One region of the Brevibacterium renqingii genome, then DNA from elsewhere that is predicted to be linked to it. Evidence: predicted binding sites of a transcription regulator. Region 1 holds the regulator's gene; the other holds the start of a gene.
What was found. Region 1 encodes LexA, which represses DNA repair genes until DNA is damaged. Its sites were predicted from a motif close to TCGAACANNTGTTCGA; they were not measured.
Positions count from the first base shown of each region.

Region 2: the regulator LexA is predicted to act here: its motif matches at 4,806-4,821, upstream of ruvA (Holliday junction branch migration protein RuvA).

Region 1 covers NZ_JADBHG010000001.1:82,828-90,622, forward strand. Annotated here, with positions in the region: gene IIE29_RS00370 (hypothetical protein) at 1-504, opposite strand, end outside; gene hisB (imidazoleglycerol-phosphate dehydratase HisB) at 501-1,097, opposite strand; gene IIE29_RS00380 (histidinol-phosphate transaminase) at 1,094-2,323, opposite strand; gene IIE29_RS00385 (LysM peptidoglycan-binding domain-containing protein) at 2,447-2,785, opposite strand; gene lexA (transcriptional repressor LexA) at 3,020-3,775, shown strand; gene IIE29_RS00395 (ATP-dependent DNA helicase) at 3,922-5,889, opposite strand; gene hflX (GTPase HflX) at 5,886-7,358, opposite strand; gene IIE29_RS00405 (class I SAM-dependent methyltransferase) at 7,469-7,795, shown strand, end outside.
Region 2 covers NZ_JADBHG010000003.1:211,560-219,354, reverse strand. Annotated here, with positions in the region: gene secF (protein translocase subunit SecF) at 1-70, opposite strand, end outside; gene secD (protein translocase subunit SecD) at 67-2,409, opposite strand; gene yajC (preprotein translocase subunit YajC) at 2,448-3,014, opposite strand; gene ruvB (Holliday junction branch migration DNA helicase RuvB) at 3,096-4,139, opposite strand; gene ruvA (Holliday junction branch migration protein RuvA) at 4,193-4,789, opposite strand; gene ruvC (crossover junction endodeoxyribonuclease RuvC) at 4,929-5,525, opposite strand; gene IIE29_RS08385 (YebC/PmpR family DNA-binding transcriptional regulator) at 5,525-6,277, opposite strand; gene IIE29_RS08380 (NUDIX hydrolase) at 6,383-6,862, opposite strand; gene IIE29_RS08375 (alpha/beta hydrolase family protein) at 7,061-7,795, opposite strand, start outside.

The sequences.
Region 1 (7,795 bases):
GCCGCCGAGACCCAGCGCGATCCCGAAGGCGGTGACGAGTCCGGCGAGGACTGCGGCGATGATCCACAGCAGAGCGGTGCGCGCCACGGCGGCCCGTCCCGGTGTCATGGTCGCGGCGCTGGCCTGCAGCTTCGTCATCGAATCGGTTCGGATGCTGCCCTCGACGTCGTCGGCCGAGACGGTTTCGAGCAGGAGCTGTTCGAGCACATCGGGCAGGTTCTTCAGCGCCAGACCGGCCGGCACATCGGATTCGCGGGTGCCGTGGCGGTAGTGTCCGGCGTCGATCTGCTCCTCGCTGCGGACGAGCAGGAGGACTTCGTGTTTGCCGGCGAGCTTCGAGATCGCCGCGGCCGCCTCGTTGCCGGAGGCCACGTCCGTGTCGTTGAGGACGATTCCGCTGAACTCCCCGATCGGCACGATGGTCCCGGAGATGTTCGACAGCACACAGGCCGCGGCAAGCTGCTGGGCGACCCCGAATGGGGTCACGACGACGGTGGTGCTCACAGGACTCCCTTGGTGCTGGGGACGGAATTGCTGCGGGGATCTTCCTCCACGGCCGCGCGGAGGGCACGGGCGAAGGCCTTGTACTGGGCCTCGACGATGTGGTGCGGGTCGCGACCGCGCACGAGGTCGAGGTGGACGGTCAGTCCGCCGTGGAAGGCGATCGACTCGAGCGAGTGGGAGGTCATCGATCCGGTGAAGTGACCGCCGATGAGGTGATACTGCTGCCCTTCCGGTTCGCCCTCATGGACGAAGTAGGGACGGCCGGAGACGTCGACGACGCACTGGGCCAGCGCTTCGTCGAGCGGGACGGCGGCGAAACCGTAGCGGCGGATTCCGCTCTTGTCGCCGAGGGCCTCGCGCAGGGTCTGGCCGAGCACGATCGAAGTGTCCTCGACGGTGTGGTGGACGTCGATGTGGGTGTCTCCGGTGGCGGTGATGTCGAGGTCGATCATCGAATGCTTCGCCAGGGCCGTGAGCATATGGTCGAAGAACGGCACGCTCGTGGAGATGGTCGAGGCTCCGGTGCCGTCGAGGTCGACGGACACGGACACCGTGGACTCGGAGGTGGTGCGTGAGTTCTGGGCCTGCCTCATGGAGTGCCTTTCGTCGGGGCGGCGGGTGACGGAGTGGAGCTGTGGGGCGCGTCTTCGGACGAGTGTGGGCCGTCGACCGGATGCGCATCTTCGGCCGGTGGTGCGGCGAGGATGTCCGGGGATTCGGCGAGGATCTCGTCGATCGCGGTCAGGAACGCCTCGGTCTCGTCCTCGGTGCCGGCGTTGACGCGGGCGTGGCCGTCGATGCCGATGTCGCGGATGAGCACTCCGCGGTCGAGCAGCTTCTGCCACAGCTCGGCCGGGGTGGAGATATTGCCGAAGAGCACGAAGTTCGAATCGCTGTCGTGGACGCTGAAGCCGACCTTCGCGAGGTGGGCCGACATCCGGTTGCGGGAATCGATGAGTCGGTCGACGTTGCCCAGCAGCACGTCAGCGTGTTCGAGTGCGGTGCAGGCGAGCACCTGTGTGACCTCGGACAGGTGATAGGGCAGGCGGACGAGGCGGAGGACGTCGATGAGATCGGGATCGGCGATTGCGTAGCCCAGGCGCAGCCCCGCACAGGCGAAGGCTTTGCTCATGGTGCGTGAGACGACGAGGCGGGGACGTCCCTCGAGCAGGGTCATGGCCGAGGGCTTGGCCGGGCGGGAGAACTCCGCGTAGGCCTCATCGACGATGACGATCCCCGAGCAGTTGTCGTAGGCCGCTTCGATGACGTCGAGCCCGATCGAGGTGCCGGTCGGGTTGTTCGGGGTGCAGAGGAAGACGATATCGGGGTCGATCCGTGCGACCTCGGCGGCGACGGTGTCGGCGTCGAGCGTGAAGTCGTCCTTGCGGTCGACGCTGAGCCAGCTGGCTCCCGTTCCGGTTGTGATCAGCGGGTGCATCGAATAGGACGGCGTGAAGCCGAGCACGGTACGGCCGGGTCCGCCGAAGGCCTGGACGATATGGCTGAGGACCTCGTTCGAACCGTTCGCAGCCCAGATCATTGCGGGGTCGAGCTCGACGCTGTCCCCGGCACGTTCGTTGATGCCGGTGAGATAGGTGACGAGGTGTTCACGCAGTGCGGTGAACTCACGATCGGGGTAACGGTTGAGTCCGGAGAAGTGATCGTTGACGGCGGCACGCATGCTGTCGACGACGACGTCCGGGAGCGGATAGGCGTTCTCATTGACGTTGAGCTGGACCGGCACGTCGAGGTGCGGAGCCCCGTAGGGCTTGAGGCCGACGAGGTCGGAACGCACTGGCAGAGATTCGAAGTTTCCCACGCGATCATTCTACCGAGAGACCCCCGCCGCCCGGGCGGCGGGTCGGGGCGCGAGACTCGGGGAGGACTCCCCTTCTTCAACGGATCCCGGAAGGATCTGCGGCCTCCTCAGTTGGGCGCAGACTCAGCGGACAGGGACGTCGAGGGTCTGGCCGGGGTGGACGGTCGGGGTCGTCAGATGGTTGATCTCGGCGATATCGGCCACGACATCACGGGTGTCACGGTCGAGACCGAGGTTCGACGCCACGGTCCACAGCGATTCGCCCTCGCCGACGACGACCGCTTCGGCGTCGATGCCGATGCTCTCGGTCTCCGATTCGGCGACAGCGGCGGCCGAGAACGACTGAGTGGCGAGGAGGAGCGCTCCGCCGATGACGACGAGAGCAATGAGCAGGGTCCGGAGAAGGCGCACGGCCTGGCGTCCACGCGTGGTCAGGCGCAGCCCGGTGTTCTGTGCAGACATCGCATTACCTCTTTCATTCGTACGATTCCACCAGCAATCGGTAGAACGTCTGTTCTATTCAACATGCCAATCGAACAAATGTCCAGTCCAACTCGAACATCTATGCGACAATGAGAGGGAACCAGCGTTGTTGATCGATCTGTCAGAACCATCTCAGTCGGCACTGACACGAGAATCCCCGAAGCGGGGATCGCAGGGTTCGGCGGCAGGGAATAGAACGAAGGGGAACGAGCAATGGTTCAGAACAAGCGAGGCAGAGGCCGCCCGCGCAACGAGGACGTTGCCAGTGAGATCGCTGCCGCCCGCAGCGATGACGAGGTCGTCGAGATCCCAGAGGGATCGTCCGGAGAGGGCGATTTCCGCCTCACTCCCCGGCAGCGCCTCGTCCTCGAGACCATCGAACGCGCCGTCGTGACCAACGGCTATCCGCCGAGCATGCGCGAGATCGGCAAGGCCGCCGGGCTCGCCTCGCTCTCGAGCGTCGCCCACCAGCTCTCGCAGCTCGAACGCCTCGGCTATGTCCGCCGTGATCCGAAGCGTCCCCGCGCCATCGAGGTCGTCAATCCCTTCGAAGAGGAAGAGGCCGAGCGCGCGAAGTTCGAGGAGCTGTCGAACAACACCGTCCAGGTGCCCGTCGTCGGGCGCATCGCCGCCGGTGGCCCGATCCTGGCCGAGCAGGAGGTCGACGACGTCTTCTCCCTGCCGACCCAGGTCGTCGGCTCCGGCGACATGTTCCTGCTCAAGGTCGTCGGCGACTCGATGATCGACGCCGCCATCTGCCACGACGACTGGGTAGTCGTGCGCAAGCAGCACACCGCCGACAACGGTCAGATCGTCGCGGCCCTGCTCGACGGCGAGGCCACGGTGAAGACGCTCAAGCGCAAGGCCGGACAGCAGTGGCTGCTGCCGCAGAACGAGAACTACGAGCCCATCGACGGCAACTTCGCCCAGATCATGGGGCTCGTCGTCGCGGTCATCCGTCGCCTCTGAGGTCTCGTCGTCCGTCGCCTCTCAGGCCTCGGAGAGCCTCCGCCCGCGCTGACTTCTCCGAAAGCCTGCGCCGGAGCTGAGACCCGTGAAGGTCTCCGCAGCCGGGGAACAGAACGCCCGCGAACAGTCCGTTCGCGGGCGTTCTCTCATTCCTCTTGTGTTTCGGCCAGCCGTCCGAGGCTCGTGCGCACGAGCTGCGAATTCGTCGTCGGCCACATCCGCGGCATCGAATTGACGAGGAAGCCGGCATACCTGGCCGACCGCAGCCGCGAGTCGAGCACCGCCACGACTCCCCTGTCCTCGGTCGAGCGGATGAGGCGGCCGGCGCCCTGCGCCAGACGCAGTGCAGCATGAGTGGCGGACACGGCCATGAACCCGTTGACGCCGCGCTGGTCGGCATCGCGCGCCCGTGCCTGCATGAGCGGGTCGTCCGGCCGGGGGAAAGGCAGCCGGTCGATGATGACGAGTCGGTTCGTCCGCCCCGGCACATCGACTCCCTGCCACAGCGACATGGTGCCGAACAGGCAGGTCTGGTCATCGGCGGTGAACTGGGAGACGAGTGCGGGCAGCCCGTCGTCGCCCTGGAGCAGGATCGGGAAGTCGAACTTCTCCCGCAGGTGTTCGGCCGCAGCGTTGGCGGCTGCCCGGGAGGAGAACAGTCCCAGCGCCCCGCCGTTCGAGGCCCGCACGAGTTCCTCGAGTTCGGTCAGCGCCTCGGAGCTCAAACCGCTGCGCCCGGGCTTGGGCAGGTGGGAGGCGACATAGAGGATGCCCTGTCGTCCGTAGTCGAAGGGTGAGCCGACATCGAGGCTGTCCCATTTCGGGGCGTCGGGTCCGAAGAGCCCCAGTGAGGCTGCGACCGCGTCGAAGTTCCCGCCCAGGGACAACGTCGCCGAGGTGGCCACGACCGTGGATTCCTCGAAGATGCCCGAGCGCATCGTTCCGGCCACGCTCAGCGGTGCGACGACGAGGTTCGTCGTCTCCTTCTCCCGGAAGGTCGACCGGGACAGCCAGATGACGTCGTTCTTGCCCGGCTCGCAGAAGCGTTCGGCCAGTTCGAAGATCTCCTGGCACCGGGCCTTGGCCATCTGCCGACCGGCATCGGCGTCCTCGGACTTGCCGCCGATGTCATTGATGATCTGGCGCGCGGAGTCGCGGATCTGTGCCAACGCCAGTCCGAGCGCCTCGCTCATATTGAGGATGAGCCCTTCGGGCACGGAGGACTGGGCGCGTTCGAGTGCCGCCGCGGCCGAGTCGAGCAGGGACACGACCCCGTCCTGGACGGCGGTGTGCTTGCGCACGGAGCTCGTCGCCGCCGACAGCATGCTCGTGTTGATCTGCCCGGACAGCGCGTTCGTCACCCGGTCCTTGAGCTCGTGCGCCTCGTCGATGATGATGACGTCGTGGTCGGGCAGCACAGCCGATTCGCCGAAGGCGTCGATGGCCAGCAGGGCGTGGTTGGTGACGACGATGTCCGCCTCGGCGGCCTTGTTCCTGGCGATCTCGGCGAAGCATTCGGTGACCAGAGGACAGTTCGCCCCGAGGCAGTCGAAGGCGTTGACCGACACCTGCGACCAGGCGCGGTCGCTGACTCCGGGCATGAGGTCGTCGCGGTCACCGGTCTCGGTGATCTTCTCCCAGGTGCGGATCCGTTGGATCTCCTCACCCAGACCCGAGCGTTCGGAGGGTTTGCGTCCCGCCTCGGCGTCGGCCCCGAGGTCGAAGAGCATGCCCTCCCCCTCGTCCGGGTACCCGCCGGCGAGCTTGTGCTTGCACACATAGTTCCGCCGCCCCTTGAGCAGAGCGGCCCTCGGCAGCGGATCGAGGTCTTTCTTCACGGCCTTGAACAGCCGCGGCAGATCGCGGTGGATGATCTGAGTCTGCAGCGCCAGCGTCGCCGTGGACACGACGACCTTGCCGCCGGTGCGGGTGACGTATTCGGCCGCGGGCACGAGGTAGGCCAGGGACTTACCCGTCCCGGTTCCGGCCTGGACGAGCAGGTGGATCCCCTTGTCCACCGCCGAGGCGACCGCTTGGGCCATCTCCTGCTGACCGCTCCGGGTCGAGCCGCCGATGGCCCCGACGGCCGACTCGAGGAGTTCTTCGACGGTCACTGATCGATGACCAGGTCCGGACGCTGGAATTCGCGCAGTTCGTCGAGGAGCTCGGCCGGCACCTTGGCCTGCAGGCTCGTGCCCTCGGAGCCATGTTCTTCGTGTTCGACCGTGCCCAGGGCGTAGATCTTCGACACGAGGTCGCCGCGCTCATAGGGAATGAGCACGGTGATGTCGATATCGGGTGCCGGCAGCCGGGATTCGATGGCCTCGATGAGCTCGTCGATGCCGTCCTTCGTCGCGGCGGAGACGAACTGGGCCTGTGGATACTCCGCACGCAGACCGGCGAGCACGGCCTCCTCGGCGATATCGGACTTGTTGAACACGAGCAGTTCGGGGATCTCCCCGGTCTCGACGTCCTTGAGGACATCCCGCACGGCGTGGATCTGTCCGTGCGGGTCCGGGTGCGAGGCGTCGACGACGTGGAGCAGCAGGTCGGAGCCGGCGGCCTCCTCCAGCGTCGAGCGGAATGCCTCGACGAGCTGGTGGGGCAGATTGCGGACGAAGCCGACGGTGTCGGTGTAGGTGAACGTGAGCCCGTCGGCGGTCTGTGCCTGCCGGACGGTCGGGTCGAGGGTGGCGAACAGGGCGTTCTGCACCATCACCTCGGCGTCGGTGAGCAGGTTGAGCAGGGAGGATTTGCCGGCGTTGGTGTACCCGACGATGGCCACCGACGGCACGTGGTGGCGGGCGCGGTTCTTGCGTTTGGTCTCTCGGGAGGGGGCCATCCCGGCGATCTCACGCCGCAGCTTCGACATGCGGGTGCGGATGCGGCGGCGGTCGAGTTCGATCTTCGTCTCACCGGGTCCGCGCGAACCGATTCCGGCACCGCCGGCTACGCGGCCACCGGCTTGGCGCGACAGGGACTCGCCCCAGCCGCGCAGGCGCGGGAGCAGGTATTCGAGTTGGGCGAGTTCGACCTGGGCCTTGCCTTCGCGGGACTTCGCATGCTGGGCGAAGATGTCGAGGATGAGGGCCACGCGGTCGATGACCTTGACCTTGATGACGTCCTCGAGCCCGCGCCTCTGGCTGGGCGCGAGTTCGGAGTCGATGATCACGGTGTCGGCGCCGACGGAGGCGACGATCTCGGCGAGTTCGGCCGCCTTGCCCTTGCCGAGGTACGTGCCCGGGTCTGGTTTCTCGCGGCGCTGGATGAGCGCGTCGAGCACCTCGGAGCCGGCGGTCTCGGCGAGTGCCGCGAGCTCGCGGATCGAGTTCTCGGCTTCGGCCTGGGTGGTGTTCCAGATCCCGGCCAGGACAACTCGTTCGAGTCTGACCTGACGGTATTCGACCTCGGTGATGTCCTCGAGTTCGGTCGAGAGGCCGGCCACACGGGTGAGTGCGGCACGCTCGGCGAGATCGAACTGGTCGTCCTCGCCGGTGGTGTCGTGATCGCCGAGTGCTTGGGCACCTCGGGAGAGCACACGGTCGAGCATCGCTTTCCGACGCTCATTGTCTTCAGACGTCATTCATTCCTTAGTTCTCTGCCGCCCTCACGGTGCTGCTCGTTCGGGCGTCGTCATCCTTCGCACCGACAGTGGTGTCCATCAATTCTCCCACAGCCGTCTAGACTGAAGTGGTGTCAGAGCACTATTTCACCGAATCGCCGAGCAGCGAGGCGAGAACCCGTGAGCTGCACCTCGAATTGGCCGGCCACGAGGTCACCGTCGAAACCGTATCAGGCACCTTCTCCCCCACCCGCCTCGACCTCGGCACGGCCGTGCTGCTGCGGCACCTGCCCGAGCCGTCGACCGGTGATGTGCTCGACCTCGGCTGCGGTTGGGGGCCGATCGCGCTGCACACGGCGTTGGAGGCCAGAGACGCCGAGGTGGATTTGCGAGTGTGGGCACTCGACGTCAACTCCCGGTCCCTGGAGACCACCGCGGCGAATGCCGGCCGATTGGGA
Region 2 (7,795 bases), on a different contig from region 1:
CCTTGCCGACGAAGGGGATCGATGATTCGCCGCTGTGGAGGCGGTTGCCCCAGGCAAAGAACCGTTTCACTTGTCTGCCTCCTTGCCCTCGTCGGCAGCTGTGTCCTCGGCGGCGCGTCGCGCCGCCGCTTTGCGTTCGGCGATCGATCCGCCGTTCAGGCGGGACCGGGCTGCCGTGTCCTTCGCCGTGTTCGCGGCTGAAGCCCCATTCGCGGAGGCGTTCCCCGCCTCGGTGTCAGGAGCCTCGGTGTCAGGAGCCTCGGTGTCAGGAGCCTCGGTGTCAGGAGCCTCGGTGTCAGGCGTCTCGGATTCCGCCTCGGGCCCGCCTGCGGCCGACTCCGTCTCAGAGCCCTCGGTCTTCTTGCGCTTGCGTTCGGCGATCGAACCGCCGACGGCCGACTTCCGCTTCTTCTTGCCGGGCTCGGGCGCCGGCGACGATGCCGCCGGCTCGGTGGTCGCGGCCGAGGTGTCGGCAGCGGAGTCCTCTGCGTCGTCGAGTCCGGCCTTGCGCAGACGCGCCTTCTCCCGGCGCTTGGCTTCCGGGGTCTTGTCCTTATCGTCGATGGAGAGGTTGAGCGCACCGCGATAGCCGGCGGGTCTGACTCCGAGCAGACGCGGATCCATACCCGACATCGGGTGGCCTTCGCCGAAGAACTTCGTCCGGGCCAGCACCTGCAGCATCGGGTGGGTGAAGAGGAAGACGATGAGCACGTCGATGATCACGGTCAGCCCCAGGGTGAAGGCGAATCCGCGCACCGACCCGACCGCCAGGATGTAGAGGATGACCGCGGCGAGCATGTTCACGGCCTTCGAGGCGTAGATCGTGCGCTTGGCCCGATCCCATCCGACCTCCACGGCCGAGAGCAGATTTCTGCCGCTGCGCAGCTCGTCCCGGACGCGTTCGAAGTAGACGATGAACGAGTCCGCCGCCATACCGATTCCGATGATGATACCGGCCACGCCCGCCAGCGACAGGCGATAGCCGTATCTCCAGGACGCGAGAAGCAGAAGAAGATAGGTGAGCACACCGGCGACGACGAGGCTCGAGACCGTGACGAGGCCGAGCACCCGGTACTGCAGCAGCGAGTAGACGACGACGAGGAGGAGGCCCACGAGGCCCGTGAGCAGACCGATCTTGAGATAGTTCGAACCCAGCGTCGGTGAGATCTGATCCTCGCTCTGAACCTGGAAGCTCAGCGGCAGGGAGCCGTTCTTGAGCTGATCGGCCAGTGTCTGCGCCTCGTCGAGACTGAAGTCGCCGGTGATCTGTGCCTTGCCGTCGGAGATCACCGCGTTCGAGCTCGGCGCCGAGAGCACGAGGCCGTCGAGTTCGATGGCGAACTGGTTGTACGGCTGCTGCTTTCCGGTGATGTCCGAGGTGATCTGCTTGAAGATCTCCCGTCCGGTCGAGTCGAATTCGAGGTTGACGGCAGGCTGGTTGGTCTGCACGCCGTTCGCACCCGAGGCGTAGCCGGCGTTCGCATCGGCCAGGTGGTCGCCGGCGAGTTCGACCGGGCCGAGGATGTATTTGGCCTTGCCGTCGTGAGAACACGAGACGACGGGCTTGTCGGCGGGCTGCTGCTCACCGCCCGTGCGGTTCTTCGGATCCGTGCAGTCGAGCTCGGTGTATTCCTTGATGATGGAATCGGTCTGCCATTCGCTCGCATCCTTCTCGGGGTCGAACAGCGGCCGCGGCGTCGAGTCGGTGACCTTAGTGTCATCGCTCGAACCGCTGCCCTCTGCGCCCTCGGCCGCGGACTCTTTCCCGCCGCCGGCCGACTTCGAATCCTTCGAGCCCTTATCGGCTTTGTCCGCAGCCGTGCCTCCTGCTTTCGCGACTTCGCCGCCGCCGGAAGGAGCCTGGTCCTGGCCCTGCCCGTCACCGCCGCCGTCGGCGCCGGTGAGGTCCTCGAGTCGCTTGCGCTCTTCGTCGCTGAGTCCGTCATCGGAACCGGACTTGTCGCCGCTGTCGCCGCTCTTCTCCTGTTCCTTCTGGATCTGCTCCTGTGAGCGCGGATCGCCGACCAGCGCCACACGGCGGAACACGAGCTGGGCGGAGGAGCGGACGAGGTTGCGCGTCTCCTCATCGGGGTTGCCCGGAAGATTCACGACGATGTTGCGATCGCCCTGCGTCGTGATCTCCGCTTCGGACACACCCGTCGAGTCAACGCGCTGGCGGATGATGGCGACGGCTTGGTCGAGCTGCTCCTTGCTGATGTCCGTGCCCTTCGACACCTGCGGTTCCAGGATGATCGACGTTCCGCCCTCGAGATCAAGTGCGAGCTTGGGAGTCGTCGTGGCGTTCGACCAGATGACTCCGGCAGCGATGATGCCGGCGAGCACCAGGGTGACGATCGTCAGCCACAGGAAGCGCAGACCAGGACGTGGCTTTTCTTCGATATCGGACACGTTTCAGCTTTCGATCGGGAGCAGAGTGCGAGGACGGATCAGTTCTTCTTGTCGGTATCCGAATCGGAGGAGTCGGCGTCATCGACGTCCGAATCGATCTCGGCAGCGTCCTGTGCCTCGCCTTCCGTCGTCGCAGCATCGGCGTCGGTCGCCTCCGGCGCATCGTCGCTGACGGAATCGGCTTCATCGGCGGCGTCCGCAGTCTCGGACTCCGAATCCTGCTCAGCGCGCTTGCGCGCGTTCATGGCATCGAGTTCGGCATCGGTGATCGCCGGCTTCTCCGCCGGATCCGCAGGGGCCGCATCAGCGGCCGGAGTGTCGGCGACGGGAGCATCGACCGGAGCGGAGGCCTCGGGGTTCTCGATCTGGCCGATGGCCTGGCGGTGGACTCGCAGAACGGTCCCGGGACCGGATTCGATGGTCACCTGGTTGCTCTCCTCGTCGATCGACAGGACCGTGCCGAAGACACCGAAGGTGGTCATCACGGTTGCACCGGGGACGAGACCCGACTTAATCTGCTCCGCACGCGCTTTCTGCTTGCGCCGAGAATTGAAGAGGAAGAAGATGAGCAGCGCGGCAAGCGCAAGAGGGATCAACAAATCCACAGATATCAGCCTTTCATATGAATGAACCAGTGAACCAGCTTAGTTCGTCCTCACTGCCGATGGCGAACTCATATGCGGGGTTCAGTACTCATAATTTGCTGGGATCTGCATTTCCAGATGCTTCCAGGCCGCCGAGGTGGCCACGCGCCCTCGTGGTGTGCGGCTGATGAGGCCCTCCCGCACGAGATACGGTTCGGACACCGTCTCGACGGTGTCGGCCTCCTCGCCGACCGAGACGGCCAGAGTTCCCAGCCCCACCGGTCCCCCGCCGAAGCGCTTGCACAGCACGTGCAGCACGGAGCGGTCGAGGCGGTCGAGTCCGAGGGCGTCGACCTCGTACACGTGCAGGGCGTTGACGGCGGCCTCTTCGTCGATGACGCCGCTGCCTCTGACCTGGGCCCAGTCCCGGACCCGGCGGAGCAGGCGGTTCGCGATCCGCGGTGTGCCGCGGGACCGGGTGGAGATCTCCTCCAGCCCCGCCAGCTGCGCATCGATGCCGAGCATCCGGGCCGAGCGCTCGAGCACCGTGAGCAGATCCGTGCTCGAGTAGAAGTCGAGCAGGGCGGTGAAGCCGAAGCGGTCGCGCAGCGGTGCCGGCAGGAGGCCGGAACGGGTGGTGGCCCCGACGAGGGTGAATTGCGGGAGATCGAGCGGAATCGCGGTCGCGCCGGGGCCCTTTCCGACGATGACGTCGACGCGGAAATCCTCCATCGCCACATAGAGCATCTCCTCGGCGGCGCGGGCCATCCGATGGATCTCGTCGATGAAGAGCACTTCGCCCTCCTCGAGGGAGGACAGGATGGCGGCGAGATCACCGGCGTGCTGCACGGCAGGACCCGACGTCACACGCAGACTCGAACCCATCTCGTGCGCGATGATCATCGCCAGGGTCGTCTTGCCCAGTCCCGGCGGGCCGGACAGCAGAACATGGTCAGGAGCCTTCTGCCGGGCTTTCGCCGCATCGAGGACGAGCGAGAGCTGCTCACGCACCTGGGGTTGGCCGATGAAGTCGGCCAGGCCCTTGGGCCGCAGAGCCGCTTCCGCATCCCGTTCGGCCGTCTCCGCCTGCCCGGACACGAGCCGGTCGCGTTCGGCTCCGGTCAGTCCCTGATCGCCGAAGTCCATCTCGTAGGAGGCCTCCTGTCCCCCGCCCTCGGGTTCGGGCTCGAAGACGCCGGTCATTTCCGTGCACCCAGAACCTTGAGAGCGGCCTTGAGCAGAACGGAGGTTCCGGCGTCAGCGCCGGCCTCCTTGGCGACGTCGGCCACGACCTCTTCGGCCTGCGGCTCCTTCCAGCCGAGTCCCACGAGCGCATCGACGACCTGCTGGTTGCCGCCGCCGAAGGACAGGCTCGGCCCGGGCGTGGAGGCGGCGGGCTTCGGAAGCTTGTTCTCGAGTTCGAGGATGATCCGCGAGGCCCCTTTCTTCCCGATCCCCGGGACGCGGGTCAGTGCGTTGGCGTCCTGATTCGTGATCGCGGCGGCGAGCTCGTCAGGTCCCATCACTGACAGGATCGCCATGGCCAGCCTGGGGCCGATGCCGGAGATCGTCAGGAGCACTTCGAAGGTGTTGTTCTCGTCCTCGGTGCCGAATCCGTAGAGGGTCAGCGAGTCCTCGCGCACGACGAGGCTGGTGACCAGTTCGATCTCCGCTCCGTGACGGGCGCCCACGAGAGTATCTGGAGTGACATGGACCTTGCGGCCGATCCCGTAGGTGAGGACGACGAGGTGGTCAGCTGCGATCCGATGCACCGTGCCGCTGAGGAAACTGATCACGAACTGCCTTTCGAGTGGGAACACGTGTACGATTCCAGGCTAGCAGGAACCCGTCGCCAGCCGGCCCCGGCACGCCGGAGACTCTTCCCGCACCGTTCCCGAGGCGGTTCCACCAGGCTCGTCCCCCGCGCGCCGGAGGTCACTTCGTCCGGCGCATGGCCGCTGCCCACTGCTGCTGGGCCTTCGTCAGACCGGACCCCTGCCGGCCGCCCGCCTTGCGCTCGGTGAGGTCCTTGTTCTGTCCCGGCGTCGACTGGGCGCTCAGCGCCCCTCTCCACGAGTGGCAGATGGCGATCGCCAGGGCATCGGCGGCGTCGGCGGGCTTCGGAGGGGCCTCGAGTCCGAGGATCCTCGTCACCATCGTCGTGACCTGCTTCTTGTCGGCACGGCCCGAACCGGTGATCGCCGCTTTGACCTCCGAAGGCGTGTGCATGGCCACGGGCAGACCGCGGCGAGCGGCCAGACCCATCGTCAGCCCGGAGGCCTGGGCCGTGCCCATGATCGTCGAGACGTCATTGCGGGCGAAGACGCGTTCGATGGCGACCATGTCGGGCCGGTAGGTGTCCAGCCAGGTGTCGAAGGCCTCGGCGATGACTCCGAGACGGAGGTCCACGGAGTCCGCCGACGGCGTCCGGAGCACATCGACGGCGACCATTGCGACCTTCCGCGCCGGCAGGGTGTCGATGATGCCGAGCCCGCAGCGGGTCAGTCCGGGGTCAACGCCGAGGATTCGCATCAGGCATCGAGTTCGGCGAGGACCTCATCGCTGACGTCGGCGTTCGAGTACACGTTCTGGACGTCGTCGCAGTCCTCGAGCGCATCGATGAGGCTGAAGACCTTCTGCGCGGTCTCGGCGTCGAGGTCGACCTCGAGCTCGGGCACGAACGAGGCATCGGCCGAGTCGTAGTCGATTCCGGCGTCGACGAGAGCCGTGCGGACGTCCACGAGATCGGTCGCTTCGCAGATGATCTCGAATTTCTCGCCCGATTCCTTGACCTCCTCGGCTCCGGCGTCCATGGTCGCCAGCAGGATGGCCTCTTCGTCGGTCTCCTCAGCACTGACGATGATGACGCCCTTGCGATTGAAGTTGTAGGTCACCGAACCCGGATCGGCCATCGAACCGCCGTTGCGGGTGACGGCCACGCGCACCTCGGAGGCGGCACGGTTGCGGTTGTCGGTGAGGCATTCGATGAGCAGGGCCACACCGCCGGCGGCGTAGCCTTCGTACATGATCGTCTCGTAGTTGACGCCCGAGCCGTCGAGGCCTCCGCCGCGCTTGACCGCGCGGCTGATGTTGTCGGCCGGAACGGAGTTCTTCTTGGCCTTCTGGATCGCGTCGAAGAGCGTCGGGTTGCCGTCGGGGTCAGGTCCACCGTTGCGTGCGGCAACCTCGATGTTCTTGATCAGCTTGGCGAAGAGCTTGCCGCGCTTGGCATCGATTGCAGCTTTCTTGTGTTTAGTCGTTGCCCATTTGGAATGACCTGCCACTGGTGTTCCTTCCTGTAGTTACAGCCACTCAAGTCTATACGCTCGTCGCGGCTCTCCGCTCGGCCCGCCCGGGCTGAGCCGCCGAGGCGACCCGGCCGCGCCGGTTCAGTCGATGACCAGCGGCACTTCGGGCACGGACCCCGCCGTGGCCAGATCGATGAGGCTCAGCAGGTTCTTCGGGTAGATGGTCTCGGTCGTGGCCATCAGCTGCTCGCGCGTCCACCAGCGGAATTCCAGCAGGCTGCGCTTCTCGATGTCCGTCCAGACCGCGTCCTCGAGTTCGATGTCCTCGCTCGTGCGGAACGCGAAGTACGTCTCGAGCTGGCGCAGAGACTTCTCGGTGAATTCGAAGACTTCGTCCCGGGTCGCCAAGGGGCCGATGAGTTCGTGCGGTTCGCATTCGATTCCGGTCTCCTCGGCGAGCTCCCGAGCTGCGGTCTGCGCCGCCGATTCGCCGAGTTCGGAACCGCCGCCGCAGGTCATCCACCACTGGTGGCTCGGGGCCAGCAGGTCCTGGGCTCGAATCAGGAGAACCTCGTCGCGCTCATTGAGTAATACGACCCGTGAGGCTTTACGAGGTTTCATGGTTCTCCAGTGGTCGACGGCGAGGGGACGCAAGTGTTTGCAGAATAGTGACGCTGGGGGTTTTCGGCAAGAGCGCGACAGCGGTCCAGAGAACGATATCGGCTACTCGCTGCCCTGACCAAGTCGGCTCTCGGCCTGAGCATTCGGGAACAGTGGGATCGGCTGATCGCCGTGACGGCGAGGAAATCGTTCATCGGCTCAGTCGGACGCGGCCGAGCCGGTTTCTTCGCCACCGGTGAGATGACGGTCCCACCAGTCGAGGACGGCTTCGAATCGCTGCCGACGATGGCGCGGCTGCCCTGCCCGGGACAGCTCGTGGTTCTCGCCGGGGAAGATGAGCATCTCGGTATCGACACCGGCCCGCTGCAGGGCCGCGTAGTACTGCTGCGCCTGCTCCAGCGGGCAGCGGAGGTCGAGCTCCGAATGCATGACCAGCGTCGGTGTCCCCACTTGGTCGGCGCGGGCCAGCGCCGACTGGCGCAGGATCGACTGCGGATTGCGGCTCGTGTATTCCTCGGTGAAGAAGCGCCCGATGTCGGAGGTGCCCACGAAGCTGTCGGGGTCGAGGTAGCCGCGTTCGACGATGGCACCGCGGAATCGGCGATCGGCGGCGATGGTCATGGCCGTGAGGTAGCCGCCGTAGGACCCGCCCTGAACGCCGATTCGGTCGGCGTCGAGATCGGGATTGCTCTGCAGTGCGTGTTCGAGCACGGCCAGCACATCGGCCATGGCCGGATCCGCCATGTCGCCCTGCACTGCGGTCCCCCAGCTGCGAGTGCGTCCGCCGGAGCCGCGGGGGTTCGAGTACACGACGGCGAAGCCTGCCGAGGTGAGCACCTGGGTCTCGTCGAACCAGCCGTGGGTGTATTGGGCGAAGGGTCCGCCGTGGATGTTGAGGATGATGGGGAACGGCCCCTCTCCGCGCGGCTTCGC